DNA from 3 places in the Pseudarthrobacter sp. NPDC058362 genome. Region 1 is predicted to be linked to each of the others. Evidence: riboswitches for the same ligand, from Rfam matches in the RefSeq annotation. Region 1 holds a riboswitch; each other region holds the start of a gene.
The links. Region 1 has a riboswitch for thiamine pyrophosphate ahead of thiO (glycine oxidase ThiO). Riboswitches for the same ligand answer to the same signal wherever they lie in the genome.
Positions count from the first base shown of each region.

Region 2: linked by a shared signal. The riboswitch ahead of ACFWIX_RS00215 (ECF transporter S component) and the one ahead of thiO (glycine oxidase ThiO) in region 1 are both predicted to bind thiamine pyrophosphate.
Region 3: linked by a shared signal. The riboswitch ahead of ACFWIX_RS10320 (bifunctional hydroxymethylpyrimidine kinase/phosphomethylpyrimidine kinase) and the one ahead of thiO (glycine oxidase ThiO) in region 1 are both predicted to bind thiamine pyrophosphate.

Region 1 covers NZ_JBHXIW010000001.1:847,224-849,460, reverse strand. The annotation lists gene thiO (glycine oxidase ThiO) at 1-1,257, opposite strand, end outside; TPP riboswitch at 1,250-1,369, opposite strand; gene thiE (thiamine phosphate synthase) at 1,397-2,059, shown strand; gene ACFWIX_RS04070 (RNB domain-containing ribonuclease) at 2,105-2,237, shown strand, end outside.
Region 2 covers NZ_JBHXIW010000001.1:47,743-49,979, forward strand. The annotation lists gene ACFWIX_RS00200 (monovalent cation/H+ antiporter complex subunit F) at 1-16, shown strand, start outside; gene mnhG (monovalent cation/H(+) antiporter subunit G) at 6-425, shown strand; gene ACFWIX_RS00210 (DUF4235 domain-containing protein) at 463-726, opposite strand; TPP riboswitch at 864-1,003, shown strand; gene ACFWIX_RS00215 (ECF transporter S component) at 1,070-1,693, shown strand; gene ACFWIX_RS00220 (ABC transporter ATP-binding protein) at 1,693-2,237, shown strand, end outside.
Region 3 covers NZ_JBHXIW010000004.1:134,679-136,915, reverse strand. The annotation lists gene ACFWIX_RS10320 (bifunctional hydroxymethylpyrimidine kinase/phosphomethylpyrimidine kinase) at 1-1,306, opposite strand, end outside; TPP riboswitch at 1,296-1,392, opposite strand; gene ACFWIX_RS10315 (Rne/Rng family ribonuclease) at 1,511-2,237, opposite strand, start outside.

The DNA of each region.
Region 1 (2,237 bases):
CCAGCGGGGGTCTTGACTGCCATCCAGCAGGGCGCGGCAAATAGCCGCGGCAGCGGGTGCCAGCAGCACGCCGTGGCGGAAGAAGCCGGTGGCGACGATGACCCCGGGGACGTGTCCCACTGCGCCGTCAGGCAGCGGGACCCGGCCCAGCAGTGGCGCATTGTCCGGGGTTCCGGGACGGGCCCGCACTGTGCATTCGAGCAATTCCAGTTCGGCGACGGCGGGTACCAGCGCCTGGGCGTCCCGGAGGAGCTGGTAGACCCCGCCGGCGGACACCGCACCGTCGGACGCGGCGTCCTGACCTGCACCGGATTCCAAGCGAGCCGTTCCGCCCAGGGCGTCCTCGCGCTGGGTGGCGCCGATCACCACGGTTCCGTCCTGCCGGGGCACCAGGTAGACGGGCACGCCATGGACCAGGCCCCGGACCGTGGCGGTCACCAGCGGGCGAAGGTGTTCCGGCACGGCGAGCCGCAGGATGTCGCCGTGCACGGGACGCAGCGGCAGGGCCAGCCCGGCTGGCAGTCCGCCGAGCGCTCCTGCGTAGAGGCCATTGGCCACCACGGTCTCCCCCGCGAAGACCTTTCCGCCGCCTTTCAGCAGGGCTCCGGCCACGCCGTCGTCCTTCCAAAGCAGTTCAGCGGCCCGGGCCGGGACCGCGTAACCGTCGACGGCGCCCGCCACCCGGGTGCCGGCCCCGCCGTCGCCGTCTGTATGCCGGGAGAGCGCCAGCCGGAGGCAGGCCACCAGCTGCCGCGGATCCACCTGGTGGTCGGCAGGGGTGTCCAGGGCGCAGGCGATCGCCGGGCTCAGGAGCGGCTCCCGGCGGCGGGCCTCCCGGACCGTGAGGGGCTCCACGTCGAGGCCGTTGGCCTTTTGCACGGCCCGAAGGTCCAACAGCGCCCGCCGGTCCGCAGCGTCCACGCCGACGGCGAGGGTCGGCGTCGTGAGGTATCCGGGGTCCATGCCCGCGGCGGTGGCGAGGGCGGCCGCGAAACCCGGCCACCGGGAGGAGGATTCCAGCATCAACTCCAGGAGGCCTTCCTCCTGGTAGTGAAGCTCGCTGACGGGGGCGAGCATCCCGGCCGCCGCCCAGCTGGCGCCGGTGCCGGGGGCGTCATCGACCAGCACCACGGACCGGCCGGACCGGCGGGCCTCCCAGGCAATGCTGTGGCCGACCACCCCGCCGCCGATAACGGCGACGTCGGCACGCACCACGCCATCCGCGGCAGCGCCGGACCCAACGGTGGGGTTGCCCATATGGTTCCTTCCCTACGCCGGTATTAACCGGATCAGGTCAAGCGGTCGGCTCTGACGCCCTCTCAGCCCGGCGCTTTTATGACAGCCGCCGCAGGCTCCCGCAGTACGAGGCCAGTTTAGAGGAACTAGGCTTGCAGCCATGAATGTGTCCCCCGCTGCCGCCTTGGCGTCCGCCCGCCTGTACCTCTGCACCGATGCCCGACGCGGCCAGGGCGATTTTGCCCGTTTTGTCGATGAGGCCTTCGCCGGCGGCGTGGACATCATCCAGCTCCGGGACAAAACCATCGAGGCCTCCGAGGAGCTCGAGCTGCTCGACGTGCTGCGCGAAGCTGCCGAACGCCACGGCCGGCTGTGGGCCGTCAACGACCGCGCGGACATCGCTTCCCTTTCCGGGGCGCCAGTGTTCCACGTCGGCCAGAAGGACCTCCCCCTCAAGGCCGCGCGCAGCTTCCTGGGCGGCGCGGCGATCGGGCAGTCCACGCACGCGCCGGAGCAGGTGGATGCAGCGGTGGCCGCTGCCTCGGGACCGGCCGGGCTGGACTACTTCTGCGTGGGTCCGCTGTGGGCGACGCCCACGAAACCCGGCCGGGCCGCCGTCGGCCTCGACCTGGTCAGGCACGCCGCGGCCGCCGCGCCGGCCGGCCTGCCCTGGTTTGCCATCGGCGGAATCGACCACGGCAACGTGGACAAGGTGGTCGCTGCAGGGGCCCGCCGGATCGTGGTGGTCCGCGCCATCACGGAGGCGCCGGACCCGGCCGCGGCTGCAGCCTCGCTGCTCGCGGCGCTGGACGCCGCGCGCTAGCCCCGCTGTTCCTCGTTCCGGTGGTTTCGGGCTAGGCTGATTTTCGTGTCGCATCATCGGTTGGCCCCCAATGTCCACGAGCACAAAAACGCGCTCGAGGAGGCCTTGAGCGCGCTGCGCACCGAGCTGGAACTGCCCGCCGGCTTCCCAACGGAAGTCCTCGCGGACGCCGAAGCGG
Region 2 (2,237 bases), 800 kb from region 1:
GCCGCATGAATCCTGAATTGCTGACGGGCTACCGGGCGGTGGGCGAGACTGTCGCCGGCGTTGATGCTTGGGTGGACGCCGTTTCTGCGGTGTTCATGGTGGTCGGCGCTGCCCTGTCGCTGGGCGCCGCCATAGGCCTGCTGCGGTTTCCGGACCTGCTGAGCCGGATGCACGCCGCCACGAAGCCGCAGGTGCTGGGACTGTTCCTGCTGCTGGCGGCGATCGGGCTGCAGCTGCGCACCTGGTGGGTGTGGCCCGTGCTGCTGGTGGCCTGGATCTTCCAGTTACTGACGGTGCCGGTCTCCGCGCACATGGTGGGCCGGGCCGGTTACCGGACCAAGCACCTGCACCGGGAACTGCTGACCTCGGACGAGCTCGAAGCCGTGGTGCAGAAAGCCGCCGGCAACCCGCCTCCCGAGGAATGAGTGAGGCGGGTTGCCGGCGGCAGATTGAAGCGCGGGGCTAAACGATGTCCTGGCTCTTGGCGAAGCGGGTGATGGCGCGCTGGGTGCCGCGGTTCGCCAGGACCTGGATGACGGTGCTCACCGATGCGGAGATCAGGGCGAACGTCAGGGCCGAGTGCAGGCTGGTGGGCACATCCTCGTCCTTGCCGGTGGGAGGCTTCCGGCCTGTGGTCTTCTCCCAGACGGTGTTGACCACCTTGGTGCCGACGAAGCCTGCCACCAGCGAGATGCCGGTGCCGAGCAGCTTAATGAAAAGGTTCATTCCTTGTACTCCTTGCGGGCAGAAAACGGACTGACCCCAGCCTAACGGCCCGGCGCCGTAATTTTCCCCGCCGCCATTGGCCGCTGCGGTGTAAACTGAACCAGCCCTCAGGGGCCGCATCATTCGAAAACACATCATTCAAACGACAGGGGAGCGCCGCCGTCGGGCATCACTGGCTCAGCCAGGAACCCGTCCGGGCGCTGAGAGTGCGGGAAGCCGCAGACCCTCGAACCTGATCCGGTTAGTACCGGCGTAAGGGAGTCGAGTTCTCGAAGTGCCCGGCAACACCGTCCAACGCGGTTGCCGGGAGCACTTTCCCCTCCTGTTACCCAGGAGGATCACCATGGCAACTGCAGCAATCAAGAAGACCCCCGGCAAGTCCTGGCGCGTCGTGGACATCGTGGTGGCGGCGCTGATCGCCATCGCCGGCGGCGTCATTTTCTGGGCCTGGTCCCAGGGCGCGCTGGCAGTGTCCGGCCCGATGAACGCCGTCTACCCGCCCCTGACCGGCCTGATCGCCGGCGGCTGGATGATTCCGGCCGTCCTGGGCATGCTCATCATCCGCAAGCCCGGCGCGGCGCTGTTCTGCGAGACGGTCGCAGCCACGGGCGAGCTGCTGATGGGGTCGCAGTACGGCACGTCGGTGCTGTTCTCCGGGTTCGTCCAGGGCCTCGGCGCAGAGATCATCTTCGCGATCTTCGTCTACAGGAAATTCAACCTGCCGGTGGCACTGATCGCGGGCGCCGCTGCCGGCCTGTTCTGCGGGCTGAACGATTCGTTCTCCCCGTGGGGCTGGAACATCGCCTATTCCGCCGGCGACAAGTTCGCGTACATCCTGTTCACCAGCATCTCCGGTGCGATCATCGCCGGTGCGCTGTCCTGGATCGCCACGCGCGGCCTCGCCCGGACCGGCGTCCTGAGCCCCTTCGCCTCCCGCAAGGCGGCCACGGAGCCCGTCTTCTCCTGATGTCGGAACCTTCCGGCAGCGCCTCCGCCGTCCGCCCCGCCGCGGTGGCCGCCCGCGGCTGGGGCTGGCGGCACGCCGGGCGCACCAAGCCGGCCGTCCAGGGCCTTGACCTGGACATCGAGCCGGGGGAGCGTGTGCTCCTGCTCGGCCCGTCGGGTGCCGGCAAGTCCACGCTGCTCCACGCCCTCGCCGGGGTGCTGGGGGACGCGGAAGACGACGGCGAGGCCGGCGACGCTGACGAGTCCGGTTCCCTTCTGGTCGATGGAGCTTCCCCCCGAGGCCGGCGCGGCCGCGCCGGACTGATGCAGCAGGACCCGGAGACGCAGGTGGTTCTTTCGCGCCTTGGTGACGATGTCGCCTTCGGCGCCGAGAACCTGGCCGTTCCCCGTGACGCCATCTGGGCGCGCGTGCACGAGGCGCTGGCCGACGTCGGACTTTCCCACCTGCCGCTGCACCACCCCACGTCTGCGCTGTCCGGAGGGCAAAAACAGCGGCTCGCGCTGGCGGGCATCCTGGCGATGCGCCCAGGGCTGGTCCTGCTGGA
Region 3 (2,237 bases), on a different contig from region 1:
ATCCTGCGTGCAGCGTGCGCCCTACCTCCGCATATAGCCAAAAGCAGGGCAGCACCGCGGCGGTGAGCACCGCATAACTGCCCGACGCCGACGCTGCCGTCAGGTGATCCACGTACGTCTTGGTCACGGGGCCCAGTCCGCCCTGCGCCGGCCGGGTGCTGAGCCAGGAACGGTGCAGCTCCGACTCGACCTCCAGGCATTGCTGCGCAGAGCCTGCCCAGAACAACTGTTCGGCCTCCGTGGGCGCCAGCGCGCTGGTCCGGGCCAGCACCCGTGAGTAGCCGTTGAGGTAGATGGCGTCCTGGGCGAGGTAATACGCAAACTCGCTTTCGGACAGGTTTCCCGCGGCCAGCGCCTGGATGAAGGGCAGGGCAAAAATGTCCTCGAGGTAGTCCTCGGCGTCCGCCCAGAGCTGCCGGGCGAAGGCACCTTCAGGGCGCGGGACGTCCTGGTGGTGGAAATGGTGCACGGGGCCGTTTCCCGTTCCCACCGACAGCTGGCCCGAAGCAGCCAGTGCGCCCGCCAGCCATGGCTTGACCTCCCGAAGCGATGCTTCCCAATGTCCGAGCCGGGCCTGGATTGTGGCCATCGCCGAGGACAGGGAGCAGCCCGTGCCGTGGCTGTTCCACGTAGCGACCCGCTCGCCCGGCAGTTCCACCACTTCCGCGGACAGCCGGCCGGACGTGTCCACCAACGCATCCGGGCAGTCCCGGCCTGCGAGATGGCCCCCTTTGACCAGGACCGTCGCGCCGGTTGCACGGGCAAGCCGCCGGCCCTGGTCCAGGGCCCCAGCCCAGGTGGACTGCTGCTCTTCGCCAACGAGGACCGCCAGTTCGGCGAGGTTCGGGGTAATGAGGTCCGCCAGTGGCAACAAGGCGCGCAGGGCGGCCTCGGCGGACTCCTGCAGGAGCCGGGCGCCGCTGGTGGCAACCATCACCGGGTCGAGGACCACGACGGCGGGGCGCGCCTTCTCGAGCCAGGCCCGCACCACTTCAATGACCGCTGCCTCGCCGAGCATGCCGATCTTGACCGCGTCCACCGTAATGTCTTCGCTGATGGCATCGAGCTGCTGTGCCAGAAAAGCTGCGGGCGGAACGTGCACTGCCTGCACGCCACGGGTGTTTTGCGCGGTGAGCGCCGTAATGGCAGCCATGCCGTACCCTCCGTGGGCGGCGATGCTCTTCAGGTCCGCCTGGATGCCGGCGCCGCCGGAGGGATCGGAGCCGGCAATGGACAGGACGCGCGGGATGCGGGACAGTGCGGCGCCAGTTTCCCGCACTTGTGGCAGGACAGTGATCGATGACAAGAGACATCCCTTCGCCGGTGCTAACCGGACAGGTTCAACGGGTCTGGATCTCAGCCGCCCTCTGCGCGGCACCCCGTGTCGGTTTCCCAGCCTAGCCTTTTTGCCGTCCCGGACGCAGAAATCCCCGCCTTATGAACTTCTCCCCCGGGGTTTCCAGAGGGAAAAGTCCATGAGACGGGGACTTCCGGAGGGCGCTTGCCCGGGCTACAGCTCCGAGGCCGGCACCCCGACGCCGAGGATGATGGGCTCCTCCGCCTGCTTCGCGGCTGGCGGGGCTGTTTCCGGCGCGGGGCCCGCGGCAGGTTCCGGAGCCTTGGCCGCGTGGGAGTGCCCGGCGGCCGGGACCGGCACGTTTTCGTGCTGCTCCACCGTGGTGGCGTTGGCTGCGCCTTGGGCACGGCTCGCGCTCCGGTTGCGGCGCGGCCTCCGCTGGCGGGACTGCTCCAGCGTGTGGTCGGAGTAGTCCTTCTCCGCGGACGCACCTGCGGGAGCCGCTGGAGCTGCAGAAACCGGTACGGCCAAAGCAGCGGGTGCTGCTGGCTCGGCGGCGGCAGCTGCCGGTGCAGCTTCCTCCTCGCTGACGGGACCGCCCAGGTGTGCGAACGCCTCGGCCAGGCGGTCCAGGGAGAGCGAAGGCTGGGGCTGCTGCTCTTCCGTGTGCTCCACGAACGGCAGCGCAACCTTCTCGCCGCCGAAGGTGAGCACTGCTGCGGGCCGGGCGGAAGCAACGGCGTCGCGCTTTTCCGCTTCCGCGACGCGTTCAGCGGGCACCGGCGCCGCGGGCGCGGCAGCTGATGCTGCCTGCTTGCTTGCTGCCACCTCGTCGTCGTGGAGGTGCGCCGCATGGGCCGCGGCCGCGATGTTGGCCAGGGCCAGGCGGGTCGCCTCTGCCTTGGCGTGGCGTTCGGCGTCGGACGGGTCCGGGTGGACC